3 linked regions of the Syntrophotalea carbinolica DSM 2380 genome follow. The protein of the gene in region 2 interacts with the protein of the main gene of each other region in a pairwise test. Links are inferred from orthologs where the notes say so. Each region holds a gene or a part of one and is shown on either strand. Other genes may lie near its edges.

Region 1 (5,315 bases), 1.0 Mb from region 2 along the record:
AACATTTTCTATCTCGTTCAAACGGGCATTGAGGCGTGCCATTTCAATACTTTGCAGATAAGCTTCCACCCCTACCACCTCCTGCGCCAGACGCGCAACGGGCAGGCTGAAATTACCCATACCGCAGAAAAGATCCAACACCCTCCCCGGCGGATTGCTGACCAACGTACCGACAACCTCGCGCACCATGGCTCGATTTTGCGGCAGGTTGATCTGGGCGAAACCACCCGGTCCGTACCCAAGTCGCAGTTCCGGAGTATCGACCTCGATCAGCAACTCCACCGGCCCGCACACATGTTGCAGATTATGCTTGCGACCGGTTTGAACAAAAAGCCCCATATTCGCCGACAGGGCACCCGGCTTCAGGTGAGTCACGAAGTCATCCACATCGTTGGCCAGGCAATGAACGACAGCCCTCACCCGCTCCTGGTCATCGACAGCCAGGTCGATCTGCGAAACAAACTGGCTCCAGCGCGTATTTTCGATCCATGACCGCAACAGGTCCTTGGCTTGATTCAGCAGCGGATGAAGAATGGGGCAATGGTCTACCGGTATGACATAATGACTTCCCCGGCGATAAAATCCGACCAGAAAACCTTTTGGCGTATTCAGACACTTAAGCTGCACCCGGCTGCGATAGCCCCATTGCTGGGGTGATGGCACAATCGGCCGGACAAGCTCGGAATCCACGTCGAGCTTGCGCACCAGAAAGTCTCGAAAAATCGTCTCCTTCCAATGACATTGCTCGGCGTATGGCAGATGCAGCCACTGACAACCGCCGCATTGCCCGAAGGCGGGACAAGCCGGTGCGATGCGATGTTCGGACGCCACCAGGACACGCTCCGCCCGAGCTTCGATATAGCGTTTTTTTTGTCGCACAATCCGGCACTGTACGTGGTCGCCGGGCACGGTAAGGGGCACAAAAACCACCTTTCCGGCATAGCGCCCGACACCGCTGCCGCCATAGGCAAGCGACTCAATGTGCAGGTCGTCTATATAATCGGACATATTTGCCATCACTCTTCCCGACGCTGCCCGTTGAGCCAGTCCAGACGACTCCAGAGCCCTCTCAAGATACGCACCTCCCGATCATTGAGCCCGGCCCGGCCGAAAATCCTGCGGAAGCTGCGCAAAATATGATCCGGATTCTGAGGGTCGAGAAAACCGATATCGGTAAGCGTATCCCGCATGTGTCGGTACATGGCTTCCAGGGTAGCTATGGACGATGTCGATTTCCTGCCCGCCGTCTTGCCACATGCTATCGCAGCAACACGCGACGTCTCGTAAAGACAGATCGATACGGACTGGGCCAGATTCATGGAAGGACAGGCATCGTCCGTAGGAATAGTTACAAAGCGCTGACAGAGATCGAGTTCCGAAGTCTCCAGCCCTTTGTCCTCCCGCCCAAAAACCCAAGCTACCCTGCCACCCTGGGTAGCGGGGATGAATTCCCGGGCAGCATCGTCCGGATGCAGAAAATCCTCGCGATATTTACCAAACCGTCGCGTTGTGCCATACGCAAGATTACAATCCGCCAGCGCAGAGGGCAAATCGGGAAACAGACGCGCCCCTTCCAAAATCCCCGACGCCTTGACCGCCATACGCCGGGCATCATCGCACAAATGATCCGCCACAGGGTTTACCAGACGCAAATCGGAAAACCCGAAATTCATCATGGCCCGACAAACGGAACCTATATTAAGCGGCCCCTGGGGTTCAACGAGAACCACACAGATATGAGCGAAATTCATAATGACCTCATTTCCCCTGTTACCCTATTGCATGACCTATCTTCCGCCACCGTCAGTCGAGACCGCCCAACATAAACTGCACGAGGGCTGCTCCGGCGATGGCGGCAGTTTCCGTACGGAGAATCCGTGGGCCGAGGCTTACCGTCAGAATCCCGGCGTCGGAAGCCTGTTGTGCTTCATGCCGGGCAAAGCCTCCTTCGGGCCCTATTATTATCGAAGCGCTGCTGATATCTTTCGACGTAAAAGCGTCATGCAGCCTCGCCTGCGCATCCCCCTCGTAAAGCATGAGGTTAAGATCCCACATACTCACTTCTTCGAGAACCTGATCGAAGCTCATGACAGGACCAAGCTCGGGGATATCCCCCCTGCGGCACTGTTTGGCCGCACGCAGGACGACTTCGGGCCAGCGATGAGATTTACGCTGCCCGGCATCCCTTTCTGCAAGCGTTGTGGAATGCGAACATACGAACGGCACTATGCGTTGGACACCCAATTCCACACTTTTTTGCAAAATCAGCTCGAAACGCTCTTTTTCCGGCAGTGCCTGATAAAGTGTCAGCGACTTTGACGGAACACATGTCGATACAAGCGGCTGAAACGGCACGACCTTGTTTGAATCGACGAGTCGCGCCCTGAAACAGATACCCTGGCTATCGACAACCGTCACAATAGCCCCGGGACGAATCGACCAATACGACAAAGCCCTGACCGCATCGGGCGGCAGGGCCATTTCCTTTTCAACGACGGCAGGGCAATCGAGCCGCACAACGCTCCGAGCCCCTCCCTTGTTAACGCATGGCAACCTCAAAACCGGTCTCCCGAAAATGCGCATACCGCTTCCTCGCGGCAACCTTAAGCTGCGGCTCGTAAAGCTCCGCAAAATCAATAACCAGATCGAACTGGCGGATAAAATCCAAGGAACAGGGCTTGCCCATAATGAGCACCCCGGCATTGTTCGGATTGCGTTCTTCTACCTCAATAATGACCGGTTCGTCAAGACAATCCACAGCCCCATTATCGTAAACATGCGGAATAAAGGCTCCCTTCTTCCAGGTCCACATGAACCGGTCGAGGGTCACCCCCTGATTATCGTCGCAAACCATGACCAACACCCGTTGCCCCTGAGTGAAAAAATGCTCGGCCAATTCACACAGGTGTTTTGCTTTTTCGGGGCGTTTAATTTTAACGAACTCAACCCGCGTCATGCGTCTAACACCCTATCTTCCTGTAAAAACGGAGCGCAGCCCCTATGCCTTGCGGGCAAAATCGGCGCCACAATCCAGAGCCTGGTTGTTGGCCGGGATAAATCGCTTGTTGCGTTCAGGTAGTATCTTGTCGAGCCCCGATTTTAAACTATCCAGACTTACGACGCCGGTCAGCTCTGCATAAGCGCCCATCACAATCATATTAACGAGGCGCGCGTTGCCGACTTCCGCTGCCAATTCATTGGCCGGAACGCCAAGCAACCGCAGATCGGAGCGATGCTGAGGCACCTGTTCGACGAGAGAGGAGTTATAGATGCACAGACCGCCCGATGCGATACCCTCAAAATACTTATCCATAGCGAGTTGATTGAACAACAAGGCCGTCCCCGGATGGCCGATAACGGGAGAGCCTATTTCTTCCCCGGAGACAATCACGGTACAGGTGGCCGCCCCGCCGCGTTTTTCAGGGCCATAGGCAGGAAAATAGGTCGCATTCTTGTCCTCAAGAATGGCAGCACACGCCAACAGGTTGCCGACAAGCAAAATACCTTGCCCGCCGTACCCGGCCATAAAAACATTATCGCTCATTACGTCAAGTCCATTTCGCAAGCAGTTTCAGGCTTAGGAACAACACTACCGCCCTACCCTTTGGTCGTGATGTCCTTATAAACGCCAAGCGGGAAAAAATCCATCATCTCGTTACCGACCCGGGCATTAGCATCGATGGGCGACATTCCCCAGTTGGTCGGACAGGCGCCCAGAACCTCGACAAAAGCAAAGCCCTGTTTTTTTACCTGCATTTCAAAAGCCTTGAGAATCGTTCGACCGGCCTCAATGGCACGTTTCGGCGTATCCACCGCCACCCGCGCTGAAAAACCGGTACCGTCAAGCATGGCGAGCAATTCGGCCACACGGATCGGATGCCCCTCTTTCGCAACATCGCGACCATAGGGGGAGGTCGTCGTAACCTGCCCCGGCAATGTGGTCGGAGCCATCTGCCCGCCGGTCATGCCGTATGTCGTATTGTTCAGAAAGATAACGGTAATCGGCTCCCCGCGATTGGCTGCGTGAATGATTTCCGCGGTTCCGATCGCGGCCAGATCCCCGTCCCCCTGATAGGTGAAAACCACATTGTCCGGGTGAACGCGCTTCACGCCGGTAGCAACGGCCGGAGCACGTCCGTGAGGGGCCTCGACGACATCGATATCGAAATAGTCGTACAGCAGAACGCTGCACCCGACGGAGCCGATGCCTACCGTTTGCTGTTGCACATCGAGCAGGTCGATAGCTTCCGCCACCAGGCGATGCACCGTACCATGATGACACCCGGCACAATAATGAGTGGGAACTTCCTTCAATGCCGAGGGACGCTGGAAAACCGTCTGAACGTTAGAATCCATGATCAGTCCTTATAGTGCTTACAGATCTGTTCGAAGATTTCTTCAGGATTAGGCAGAGAACCGGTGCCCCCTGGCCGTCCGTAAAAACGTATATCCGCACCGGGATGGGCGGATAGCCGAACGTCTTCGACCATCTGACCGTTATTCAACTCCACACACAGTACCTTGGGCGTCTCGGCCGTTGCCTTGCGATAAATTTCGGCCGGGAAAGGATAGAGCGTGATCGGCCGGATCAGGCCGACTTTAAGTCCTTCCCTGCGCGCCATGGCGATAGCTGTCTTGACGATGCGCGCTGCCCCGCCGAATGCCGTCAGAATCAATTCGGCATCCTCCAGGCCGGTGGCTTCAAAACGGATTTCCCGCTCTTTCAGCCGTTCATATTTAGCATGCAGATGCCAGTTATGCGCCTCCAATTCACCATCGCCAAGGTACAGAGACTTTACAGCGTTGCTGCGGATTCGGCCTCTCTTGCCGGTAACAGCCCAGTCTTTAGCCGGAAGATCCTCGGGAGCCCGGTAGGAATTGGGCACCAACGCTTCTTTCATCTGCCCCAGCATGGCATCGCCGAGAATCATGGCGGGGATACGATACCGGTCGGAAAGATCGAAAGCCAGCATGGTCAAATCGTAAAGCTCCTGAACCGAGTGAGGCGCCAGCACTATCAGATGGTATCCCCCGTGTCCGGCCCCTTTGACCGCCTGAAAGTAATCGGCCTGCGACACATCGATCCCGCCCAGACCGGGACCGGGCCGCTGAATATTGACTATAACGGCAGGCACTTCGGATCCGGCCATAAAAGACATGCCCTCGGCCTTGAGTGAAATGCCCGGCCCGGAGGAGGATGTCATGACGCGCCCTCCGGCGGCACCGGCGCCGAGAACCATATTGATGGCAGCCACTTCGCTCTCGGCCTGGACAAACGTGCCGCCGACCAGGGGCATTTCGCGCGACATGTATTC
Region 2 (5,234 bases):
CACCTCCAGGGTTTCCCGTTCCCCGGAGGTTTCCGGCGCAATCTCCTCCAGGGTTTCCCAAAGCTGACTCCGGGCGGCTTCCAGAAGGTCGGTTTCTTCTTCGGCGACAAACCCCCGGGTCAGCAGCTCCGGTCCATACAGAATGCTGCCGTCCGAGGTACTGACGGTCAACATCACCACCACCAGGCCATGGTTGGCGACATGGCGCCGATCGCGCAACTCCATGTGCCCCACATCACCGACGCCACGTCCATCGACCAGCACGCGTCCCGTCTCCAGTCGCGGCTCGCGCACCAGCCCATCGGCGGAAACACAAAGCGGATAACCGTCTTCCAGCACCTCGATGCACTCCCCGGCCACCCCCATGCCGCGCGCCAGCTCGGCATGTTTGACCAAATGCCGGTATTCACCGTGAATAGGCACGAAATAATCGGGCCGCACCAGCGACAGAACCATTTTCAGTTCCCCCTGACTGGCGTGTCCCGACACGTGCACTTCGCTGGTGGTTTCATAGAACACTTCAGAGCCGCGGCGGTACAGATGATTGATCAGCCGGTTGATGGCCTTTTCGTTGCCGGGAATAAACTTGGAAGAAAGGATGACCGTGTCCCCCTTTTCCAGGGGCAGCTGCTTGAACTCATCTCTGGACATGCGCACCAGACAACTCTGCGGCTCACCCTGACTACCGGTCGTCAACATGGCGACGCGGTGACGCGGCAGATCCCGGGCCTGCCTGACATCGATCAACACATCGTCGGGAATCTTCAGATACCCCAACTCCCGGGCAATGCGGGTATTGGCTTCCATGCTGCGGCCGGTGATGACGACTTTGCGTCCACACGCGACGGCCGCCTGTACCACCTGCTGAATCCGATGGATGTTGGACGAAAAGGTGGCCACCACCACCAGGCCCCTGGCTTGCGGCATAATCTCGCCAAACGCCGTCGCCACTTCCCGCTCCGAGAGGGTAAATCCTTTTTTTTCCACATTGGTGGAATCGGACAGCAGCAGCAGTACCCCTTCTTCGCCGTAGGCAGCCAGCCGTACCAGATCGGTCGGCTGATTGTCGACAGGGGTCTGATCCAACTTGAAATCACCGGTGTGAACAATCCAGCCCATATGGGTACGAATAGCCAGACCGAGGCCATCGACGATGGAGTGGGTGACGCGAAACAGCTCGACATGAAAGGCGCCCAGCTCAAGGGCCTGCCGGGGTGCCACCTCGACAAGCTCGGCCAGCCCGAGAAGATCATGTTCCGCCAGCCTGTGGCGCAACAGACCAAGCGTCAAAGGCGAACCGTACACCGTCGGGAAGCCGAGCTTACGGAGCAAAAACGGCACCGCACCGATGTGATCTTCATGGCCGTGCGTGAGCACCAGGCCGCGAATGCGGTGGGTGTGATCCTCCAGGCAGCTGATATCCGGGATCACCAGATCGATACCGGGCATGTGCGGTTCGGGAAACATCAGGCCGCAGTCGATAATCAGCAACTCGTCCCGGTATTCCACCACCATCATGTTGAGACCGATTTCTCCCAGGCCTCCCAGCGGCAGAATCCGCACCGCCTCGGGCGGCAAAGGTTGCCATGTCGCGGCAAACGCCTCGGTCATGATTGCAGGGCCTTTTCCACCAGCGCCTCAATAGGGCCGCGAACTTCCTGCATCAGCTCGTTACGTTCCTTGACCGCCCGGTCTGCGGTCGATACAGGCGGCATGATGGTTACGGTTACGCGGCCGCCGCGAATCCAGCGACTGTGCTTCGGCATGACATCGCGACTGCCGGTGATGGCAATGGGAACGATAGGCACCTGCGCCTGAATGGCCAGGGTAAAGCTGCCGGCCTTGAATTCCTTTAAGTGCCCATCCGGCGAGCGCGTACCCTCGGGGAAAATCACTACCGAGGTTCCGTCGGAAATGCGCTCGATGGCGTGGCGCATACTCTCCACACTCTTTTTGCGATTGGAGCGGTCAACCGGAATATAGCCGGCGCGCCGCATGGTCAACCCGAACAGCGGAATGTGAAACAACTCTTCCTTGGCCAACCAGCGAAACTGCCTCGACAACGCCGCAAACAGAGCCAGAATGTCGAAGTTGCTCTGGTGATTGGGCATAAACACCACGGCGCCCTCCGCTGGCAGATTCTCCCGGCCTTCCACCACCAACCGCACACCGGCCAACCGCAGGCTTACCTTGGCCCAAAAGGTGGCATAGCTATGCAGGAAGTTCTTGTGAACGTAGGAAAACGGCAACCCTGTCAAGATAACGAGCAGAGTCCAGGGCACAAAGGTAACGGCATAAAACAAGGTACGCAGCATAAAATAAACTCCCTATATTTTATATATATCGCGCCAGTTTACGAAACCTGCCCGAGGAGAGTCAAACCTTTTCAGCCGTGTACGCGACCGGCAGGGATGGAATCATAGGCCATGGACGTTTTTACGGCGTCGCACCATGGATAAAACGGGGCAAAGAGTCCTTTACACCCCCACGTATTTCCGTTAGACTCGCGTGAACAGAACACAAAGATAAACAAATACTCATGGAGGCTATAGCTCATGTCGGTTAACAAAGTCATTCTGGTCGGCAATCTCGGCAAAGATCCCGAACTGCGCTACACGGCGTCCGGCACTGCCGTTGCCAACTTTTCGCTGGCGACAACAGAGCGTTACAAGGATCGCGACGGCAACAGCCAGGAAAAAACCGAGTGGCACAATATCGTTGCGTGGCGGCAACTGGCCGAAATCTGCGGCAAATATCTGAGCAAAGGCCGGCAGGTTTATATCGAGGGCAAAATCCAGACCCGCTCCTACGAGGATCGCGACGGCAACCGGCGCTACATCACCGAAATCGTCGCCGACCAGATGCAGATGCTCGGTCGTCCCGGCGACGACAACAGCGGTGGAGGTGGCGGCTATCAACGTCGCGAACCGCATCCGGAACGCCAGGAACGCCCGGCAAGCAACAACCAACCCCAGCAAAATCAGTACGAAGAGCCCCCGTTCAATCCGGACGACGATATTCCGTTTTAGGATAGGTGCCTACAAAAAATGTAAACAAAGGCTGCAAGACATTGATCTTGCAGCCTTTTTCTTTTGTCAAAATGGAAACCTAAGCTTCCCCAAATGACAGACATGGCAAAAGCAGAACTTTCTGGCACACTACGACCAGTAGGCTCTTATGAAAAAATCACGATTCACGGAAACGCAGATCGTTGCCATTCTCAAGGAGGCTGACACCGGTTACTCTTCTATCTTTTCACTCGCTCACTTACTTTCCTGTGAAAGTTTAAAAGGATGAGCCCTGATTAGACAACTTACTAGACAATGATAAAATTTGGCAGAAAGTTCAGATCATTGTTATTGATAAAGAAAAGATTTGTGAAACGCTCTGCAGTGTTTCTGATAGAGGGGAAAAATGAAAATCACCTTTCACGGCGCCGTTCAGACGGTCACCGGCTCCCAGCATTTACTGGAAGTCAATGGCAAAAAAATCTTGCTCGACTGCGGCTTGTTTCAGGGCAAGAGAAAGGAATCGTTCGAACGAAATCGCAGCGAATTTTGCCAAGGCAAAGAGATCGATTGCCTGGTTCTCTCCCACGCACACATCGATCATTCCGGACGCATCCCCTGTTTCGTTAAGAACGGCTTTGCTGGCGAAATCTTCTGCACCGCGGCAACACGAGACCTATGCGAAGTCATGCTTATGGACAGTGCATTTATCCAGGAGAAAGATGTAGAGTTTGTCAACCGCCGGCGCAAAAAAAAGGGCCAGCGTCTTTTCGAACCTCTCTACACCAGAGCAGACGTAACTAAGGCCATGAAACAGTTTGTAGGTATCGGCTACGAGCGGCGGCACCGTCTCTTTCCCGGTGTCTATGTCACTTTTGTTGATGCCGGACATATGCTGGGCAGCGCTCACGTAATCCTCGACATCGACGATCAAGAAACCGGCCGAAACCGACGGCTCGTGTTCAGCGGCGATATAGGAAGACCGGGGATCCCCATCATCCGCGATCCCGTGCCGATCGGCGACGGTGCCGATATTCTCATCATGGAGAGCACCTACGGCAACCGACTGCATCCTCCTTATCTTGAGTCTGAAGAGGAGCTGGAACGCATCGTCAATGAGACCGTCACTCGTGGTGGCTCGCTTTTGATCCCGGCCTTTGCCGTCGGTCGGACTCAACAACTCGTCTACGCTTTGCACAAACTCCACAACGCTGGGCGGATTCCCGACCTGCCGATCTTCGTCGACAGCCCATTAGCAACCCGGGTCACCGACATCTTCCGCCTTCATCTGGAGGATTTCGATGCCGAGATCCGGGAATTTCTGCTAACGGACGAAGATAAAAACCCCTTTGGTTTCGGGCGTCTCCAATACACCAAAACGGTGGAGGAGTCCAAAGCTCTCAACAGCCTCAAAATCCCAGCGATAATTATTAGCGCCAGTGGCATGCTGGAGGGGGGGCGCATCCTCCATCATCTTCGAAACCGTATCGGGAACTCCCGAAACACCATCCTCCTGACCGGTTGGCAGGCACCGAATACTCTAGGCCGATATATTGTAGAAAAGAAGCCGTCCGTTGGTATTTACGGTGAGGAATACCAGGTGAAAGCCAACGTGGAAATTTTTACCGGCTTCTCTGGCCACGCTGACCGGGACGGGCTCCTGGAATTTGTGCGGGTTATGGAAAAGAAGCCGGAGCACACGTTCATAGTTCATGGCGAAGAGGACGCTTCCAGTAGTCTGCGGCAGGCCCTCCAAACAGAGCTGGCCCTCGACAACGTGGTAATTCCGGAGCCCCTGCAATCATTCAACGTATGAACTGAAGCGGCAACCTAAAACAATTGATACAGATCTTGAGACACTTCCGGAGCTTTCGGTGTTCAGATACTACAACGGAAATACCAGGTTATTGCCTGTCAGCAAGGAGAAAATAGACAGATGCCGAACCATAGCAAACAACGGCCTTTCCCAAATGCCGCCGAAGATGCTGAAGCGGCCAAACTCTGCGTGCCTTCGCCGCAAACAGAATCGCCGTCCTACCTGCTGGCCTATCACGACGATGATTTCCTGCTGCGCGATGAGTTGCGCCCGGTTCGCCTTCAGCTTGAACTTTTAAAGCCAGAACTGATTCAACAGGATGTTGGCATCGACAGTACTGTGGTGGTGTTTGGCAGCGCCAGAACCATGGATCCGGAAAAAGCTGAAGAACGCCTGAAAAGGGTGCGCAA
Region 3 (5,491 bases), 130 kb from region 2 along the record:
CCACGATCCGCGATCTTCCCGGGGTGTTGGAGATTATCCATGTCAGCAAGCCCTATAAAATGGTATCCAGGGATTTTCATCCCATGGCGACGGTGGTGAAGGTCGGTTCGGCTGCGCTGGGGGATGGTGGTCCGCCGGTGGTGATGGCCGGCCCCTGTTCCATTGAAAGCGAAGAGCAGATGATGGCGGCGGCGCACCTGGTCAAGGCGGCCGGGGCGCAGGTTCTGCGCGGCGGAGCCTTTAAACCTCGTACCGGACCTCATTCGTTCCAGGGGTTGGGGGTTGAGGGGCTCAAGATATTGCACGCGGCCGGTCGCGAAGTCGAACTGCCGGTGGTTACCGAAGTGATGCGTATCGAACAGCTTGAAGTGGCGTGCCGTTACGCCGATATGTTGCAGATCGGTGCCCGCAACATGCAGAATTTCGATTTGCTTAAGGAAGTGGGGCGTCTGCGTTGTCCGATTCTTCTCAAACGGGGGATGAGTGCGACCATCGAGGAATTTCTGGCCGCGGCCGAATATATCGTGGCCGAAGGTAACGATCAGGTCGTTCTGTGCGAACGCGGGATCCGCACCTTTGAAACGGCAACCCGCAATACCTTGGATCTGTCGGTCGTTCCGCTGGTCAAAGCCTTGAGCCACCTGCCGATCATCGTCGATCCGAGTCACGCTACCGGTCGGCGTCCGCTGGTGCCGATCATGGCGCGGGCGGCTTTGGCGGCGGGGGCGCATGGATTGATGATTGAGGTGCATCCGTCACCGGACAAGGCGCTTTGCGATGGCGCACAGAGTCTCGACGGGCAGGGTTTTGCACTGCTGATGAAAGAGTTGAGGTTTTTGCAGGATTGCTTTGCGAAACTCAACGATCCTGCTTTTGAGACACAAGTCTGAACAGGGTTATTTCCGGTGGGCACAGGAAACGAATCGGTAGCATGCTGGTGCCCAGTCCGCGGTTGACGTAAAGGGGTACCCCGGCCCATCCCGCTTTGTAGAATCCGGCTACGAAGGATCCGGAATAACGGGGCAGATAGAACGGCGGCAGCAGTGGCAGCCGCACTTGTCCGCCGTGCGTGTGCCCGGCCAGCACCAGGTCGACGTGCTTGTCGAGCAACTGGTGGTTGAAAGCCGGGACATGGGACAACATGACGTTAAGGCGCTTCGGAGAGGCTTCTTTGACGAGCCGGGCGACCTGGTCGGCGGGGGACGGATAGTCGAGGCCCAGGATGGACAGGGGCAGGCCATGGATCCGTACGTCGCGACGTTCGTTGATCAGCAGCGTTACATCCGCCCGGCTGAACTGGCGGCGCAGATTCTCTCCTTCCAGCCGTGCCCAGTACTCCCAGTTGCCCTGCACGGCAAAAATCCCTGCCGGGGCGTGCAGCTGTTGCAAGAATTTCAAAACCCCTGCCAGATTGCGACTCTGTTCGAGATAATCTCCGGTAAGCAGAATGATATCCGGGCGCATTGTACTGACGGTCCGGGCAACCCGTTCAAAATACCCACGCGAGGTGCGTAGGTGCAGATCCGACAGTTGAACCAGGCGCAATTCCTTGCCCTGGGGGATTTTGGCGAGCCGCAGGATGTATTCTTCCATGCTTAAATCCCGGGGTTGGCGCAGCGTGATATCGGCGGTCAGCAGGCCACCCAGCATGACGGCTCCGCCGATCAAAAAACGACGACGGGACAGGGATTTGATGGTTGGTTTGACAGCAGACATAAATTAACCTGGATCAGGACGGCTGCAATGCCGTTGAAAACGTGTACCACAATATGAACGGTGGGGGCAACCGGTCACCTGCCTTATCGAAGGCCCGATCAGAGGTTGTTTGTAATGACGATAGCATATCTTTATCTGCCTGGGGGCGATGCCGCATGAGTGGTCTGGTTGCCGAGGTGGCTGTGGCGGCTCCTTTGGACCGCACTCTTTCCTATCTGGTGCCGGAAGCTCTTGTTTCGAACGCGCGGTGCGGCATGCGCGTACGGGTGCCCCTGGGCCGGCGTACCGCAACGGGGTATGTGCTCGATGTGCAAACGGGCGCGGTGGACGGTCTGAAGCCGGTGATTGAACTGCTCGGTTCCGAGCCTGCTTTCCCGCCGGCGATGGTCGATTTTTTCCGCCGCGCGGCGGCGTATTATCAGTACCCTTTGGGAGAAGTCATCCGTACCGCCTTGCCGGCGGGGTTGTCGGGCGGCAACCATGAGGTGAAAGCTCTTACCGAACGTATCTATCAGGCATCCGAGATGGTCGGCATGCCGCGCGGGCCACGGCAGCGAGAGCTGCTGGACTATCTGAGAGGGGTCGATTGTGTCGCCCGCAGCGAATTGCTGACCGTGTTTCCCAATTGTCAATCGAGTCTGCGGGCGCTTGTGGATCAAGGGTTTGTGCTCGAGGGGCAGAGGGAGCGTCTGCGCGATCCTTTTTCGGATATGACCCTTGCGGCAGACACCTCTGTTGATATGACGGACCGGCAGGCCGAGGTTTTTGCCTCCATCGATGCCGCTCTGCAACAAGGTGGTTTTCAGCCCATGTTGCTGCATGGCGTCACCGGTAGCGGCAAGACCGAAGTGTATCTGCAAGCCATCGAGCAGGTGTTGCGCTCCGGGCGTCAAGCTCTGGTGCTGGTACCCGAAATCGCGTTGACACCGCAACTGGTCAGCCGTTTTCGCGCCCGGTTTGCCGGCGGACGTGCCTCGCTGGCGGTGCTGCACTCGGGTTTGTCTCTGGGGGAGCGTTTTGATGCCTGGCGTAGTGTGGCGCGCGGTGAGGTCGACATTGTCATCGGTGCCCGTTCGGCGGTTTTCGCTCCCCTGCAGCGGTTGGGCATGGTCATTGTCGACGAGGAGCACGAATCGAGCTACAAGCAAGGCGACGGGTTCCGCTATCATGCCCGCGACCTGGCTTTGATGCGGGGGCAGATGGAGCAGGCGCTGGTGTTGCTGGGCAGTGCGACGCCGGCCTTGACGACCTACCACCGTGCCTGCCAGGGGAAAATCGCTTACCTGGAGCTGCCGCAGCGGGTTATGAGTCGCCCCATGCCGGAGGTGGAATTGATCGACCTGACCCAGGATCGTCCCGAGGGGATCCTGGCCCAGGCCTTGAAGGATGCCTTGGTCGCCAATCTGGAACGCGGCGAACAATCCCTGTTGTTGCTTAATCGCCGTGGTTTTGCGCCGTATCTGCTCTGTGCCGATTGCGGTGAGGCCTTGCGCTGTCCGCATTGCGATATCACCCTGACTTTTTACCTGGGGCAAAAGGAGTTGCGGTGCAACTATTGCGATTTCCGCCAGCCTCCCCCCGATCAATGCCCGGCCTGCCAGGGGGCGGATCTGCTGCCGGAGGGGGCCGGAACCGAAAAGCTCGAGCAGGAATTGCAGGAGTTGTTGCCGACGGCGCGCATCGCGCGGATGGATCGGGATACCACCGGACGCAAAGGTGCCCACCAGTCGCTGGTGGCGGCTATGGAGAAACGCGCTATAGATGTGCTGGTGGGCACCCAAATGGTGGCCAAGGGGCTCGATTTTCCGGGGGTGACGCTGGTGGGGGTGGTGCAAGCCGATAATCTGTTGAATCTGCCCGATTTTCGCGCCGCGGAGCGCGCTTTCACGCTGCTGACCCAGGTTGCCGGAAGAGCGGGGCGGGGCGAGCGTCCGGGACGCGTGTTTGTACAGACCTATGCCCATGAACACTTTGCCCTGGACTGCTGCGTGCGGCACGATTATGTCGGTTTTGCCCGGGAGGAGCTGGCGTTGCGGCAGGAGTTGGGGTACCCGCCTTTCGGTTTTCTGGTCAATTGCGTTCTTTCCGGTGCCGTGCGTGAGCAGGTCGAGGCCGCGGCAGAAGCTCTGGTGGCGGAACTTCTGGGCCCGGCGATGGACCTCGGCATCGAGGTTCTCGGCCCGGCACCTTGTCCTTTGGCCCGCTTGCGGGGCAAAAGCCGCTACCAGCTGTTGCTTAAGGCCTCGACGCGCCCACCTTTGCGCCACCTCCTGACCCGCATGCCCGTACTGCGACGGGCTTTGCCCGGCAAGGTGACCATGACCGTCGACGTCGACCCGCTGGATATGCTGTGAGCCGACAGTGTTTTAATCGCCGAACGGCAAATCCATACCCAGTCCCTGTTTTTTAGCCTGTTGCAGCACGTAGGCCGCCAGCATAAGATCCTGGATAGCCATGCCGTGCGATTCAAACAGGCTGATCTGGGTCGGGCTGGTGCGGCCGGGCAGCCGGTCGATAATGATGTCGCCCAGTTCCTGGATCTGCGACCAGCGGATACGACCCTTTTCCAGCAAAGGCAGCAGATCCCCGCATTCGCGGGCAGCCACATCTTTGGCGTCGACCACCACCGGATCGCAACGGCGGATGGTTTTTTCGTCGATTTCGGCCCGAATCAGAGCGTTGCTGCCGACGGCGTTGATGTGACAGCCGGGAGTCAGCCACTCGCTGTCGAATAGTGGCGTTGCGGACGTTGTGACGGTGGTGACAATGTCGCTGTCCCGGACTACCTGCTCCGGATCCTGCGCCGGCAACACCTCGATGTTGAGCTGACGGGCCTGTTCCCGGCAGAACGCTTCCAGGCGTTGACGGTCGCGGGCAAAGACCTTGGCCTGTCGAATCGGCCGTACCGCGCAAAGGGCCGCCAGTTGACCGCGCGCCTGCCAGCCGGCACCGAACAATCCTACAACGCTGGCGTCCGGCCGGCTCAAGTAACGACTGGCGATGCCGCTGGCTGCACCGGTGCGCAGCATCCCCATAAAATTGGCTTCGATAATGGCTTCCAGCCGTCCGGACGTCGCATGGTAAAGATGCACCAAAAAGCGATTCCCCTCGCGGGTTGACGTATAGGCTTTGAAGCCGATGACGTCCAGGCTGTCGACCGCTCCCTGCAAAATGTGCAGTGCACCCTTCTGGACACGGGTGCGCTCCCTGGGGATGTTGACCGCCCGGCCAAGGGCGTGCTGGCGCAGGGCCTCTTCCACGGCTTGCAGCGCCAGTGGCATGTTCGCTATTTGCCGGACGTCGTGCTCGTTTAGAAACAGGGCCATCGGGCCTCTCCTTTGGCAAGAGTTGCGTTGGGTGATCATGAGGGTGCGTTGGGGTGGATGCGATCCCGATGCACAAATTATAGGGGGTTTAGGGTTGTCTTCCAAGCCCAAACCTTGGGTATGTTGCCGCAGCGCGGAGGGCAGCCATGGTGAAGCATGGGGCAAAGTAAGACTATTCAGGTTAAGATTGCCTTGCCCCTGCCAGAAAGTTGCTTTATAGTTATCGGATTCCAGGCTGATGCCAACACTTTTGTATACTTTTGTATGAGTGATTCCGGGGAATAGAGGCGGATAAAAAAGGTGAAAAAAATTCTAGTCGTTGATGACCAGCCGACTATTCGAGCGTTATTGCAGGTCAGTCTGGGAGCTTCCGATCGTAAGATCATCCTTGCCGAAAGCGGCGAGCAGGCCCTTGAGTTCGCCAGGCGTGAATCGCCGGACCTGGTCAT

The links.
Region 1: the proteins of PCAR_RS03965 (region 2) and PCAR_RS08655 interact in binary tests that used the Escherichia coli proteins (3 or more experiments, as listed by UniProt). The link is inferred for Syntrophotalea carbinolica DSM 2380 from one-to-one orthologs.
Region 3: the proteins of PCAR_RS03965 (region 2) and priA interact in binary tests that used the Escherichia coli proteins (3 or more experiments, as listed by UniProt). The link is inferred for Syntrophotalea carbinolica DSM 2380 from one-to-one orthologs.

The regions. Positions count from the first base shown.
Region 1 is NC_007498.2:1,811,630-1,816,944, reverse strand. Bases 1,249-4,036 are described here. They hold PCAR_RS08655 (DNA polymerase III subunit chi), read right to left. Parts: upstream 2,957-4,036; coding sequence 2,540-2,956; downstream 1,249-2,539. Other genes in these bases: PCAR_RS08645 (thiamine pyrophosphate-dependent enzyme), read right to left, coding at 3,598-4,036; PCAR_RS08650 (2-oxoacid:acceptor oxidoreductase family protein), read right to left, coding at 2,999-3,544; PCAR_RS08660 (RsmE family RNA methyltransferase), read right to left, coding at 1,804-2,517; PCAR_RS08665 (RNA methyltransferase), read right to left, coding at 1,249-1,751. Outside these bases: PCAR_RS08670 (class I SAM-dependent RNA methyltransferase), read right to left, coding at 1-1,008; more of PCAR_RS08665, read right to left, coding at 1,017-1,248; more of PCAR_RS08645, read right to left, coding at 4,037-4,356; PCAR_RS08640 (3-methyl-2-oxobutanoate dehydrogenase subunit VorB), read right to left, coding at 4,359-5,315. UniProt on the Escherichia coli protein: Part of the beta sliding clamp loading complex, which hydrolyzes ATP to load the beta clamp onto primed DNA to form the DNA replication pre-initiation complex.
Region 2 is NC_007498.2:774,643-779,876, reverse strand. What follows is about bases 1,586-4,292. They hold PCAR_RS03965 (single-stranded DNA-binding protein), read left to right. Parts: upstream 1,586-2,555; coding sequence 2,556-3,029; downstream 3,030-4,292. Other genes in these bases: PCAR_RS03960 (MBL fold metallo-hydrolase RNA specificity domain-containing protein), read left to right, coding at 3,415-4,292; PCAR_RS03970 (lysophospholipid acyltransferase family protein), read right to left, coding at 1,608-2,315; PCAR_RS03975 (ribonuclease J), read right to left, coding at 1,586-1,611. In the rest of the region: more of PCAR_RS03975, read right to left, coding at 1-1,585; more of PCAR_RS03960, read left to right, coding at 4,293-4,824; PCAR_RS03955 (TIGR00730 family Rossman fold protein), read left to right, coding at 4,945-5,234. UniProt on the Escherichia coli protein: Plays an important role in DNA replication, recombination and repair. Binds to ssDNA and to an array of partner proteins to recruit them to their sites of action during DNA metabolism. Acts as a sliding platform that migrates on DNA via reptation.
Region 3 is NC_007498.2:902,117-907,607, forward strand. The notes cover bases 1,507-4,470. They hold priA (replication restart helicase PriA), read left to right. Parts: upstream 1,507-1,871; coding sequence 1,872-4,070; downstream 4,071-4,470. Other genes in these bases: PCAR_RS04590 (metallophosphoesterase), read right to left, coding at 1,507-1,716; PCAR_RS04600 (ornithine cyclodeaminase family protein), read right to left, coding at 4,083-4,470. Also shown: aroF (3-deoxy-7-phosphoheptulonate synthase), read left to right, coding at 1-890; more of PCAR_RS04590, read right to left, coding at 859-1,506; more of PCAR_RS04600, read right to left, coding at 4,471-5,042; PCAR_RS04605 (response regulator), read left to right, coding at 5,343-5,491.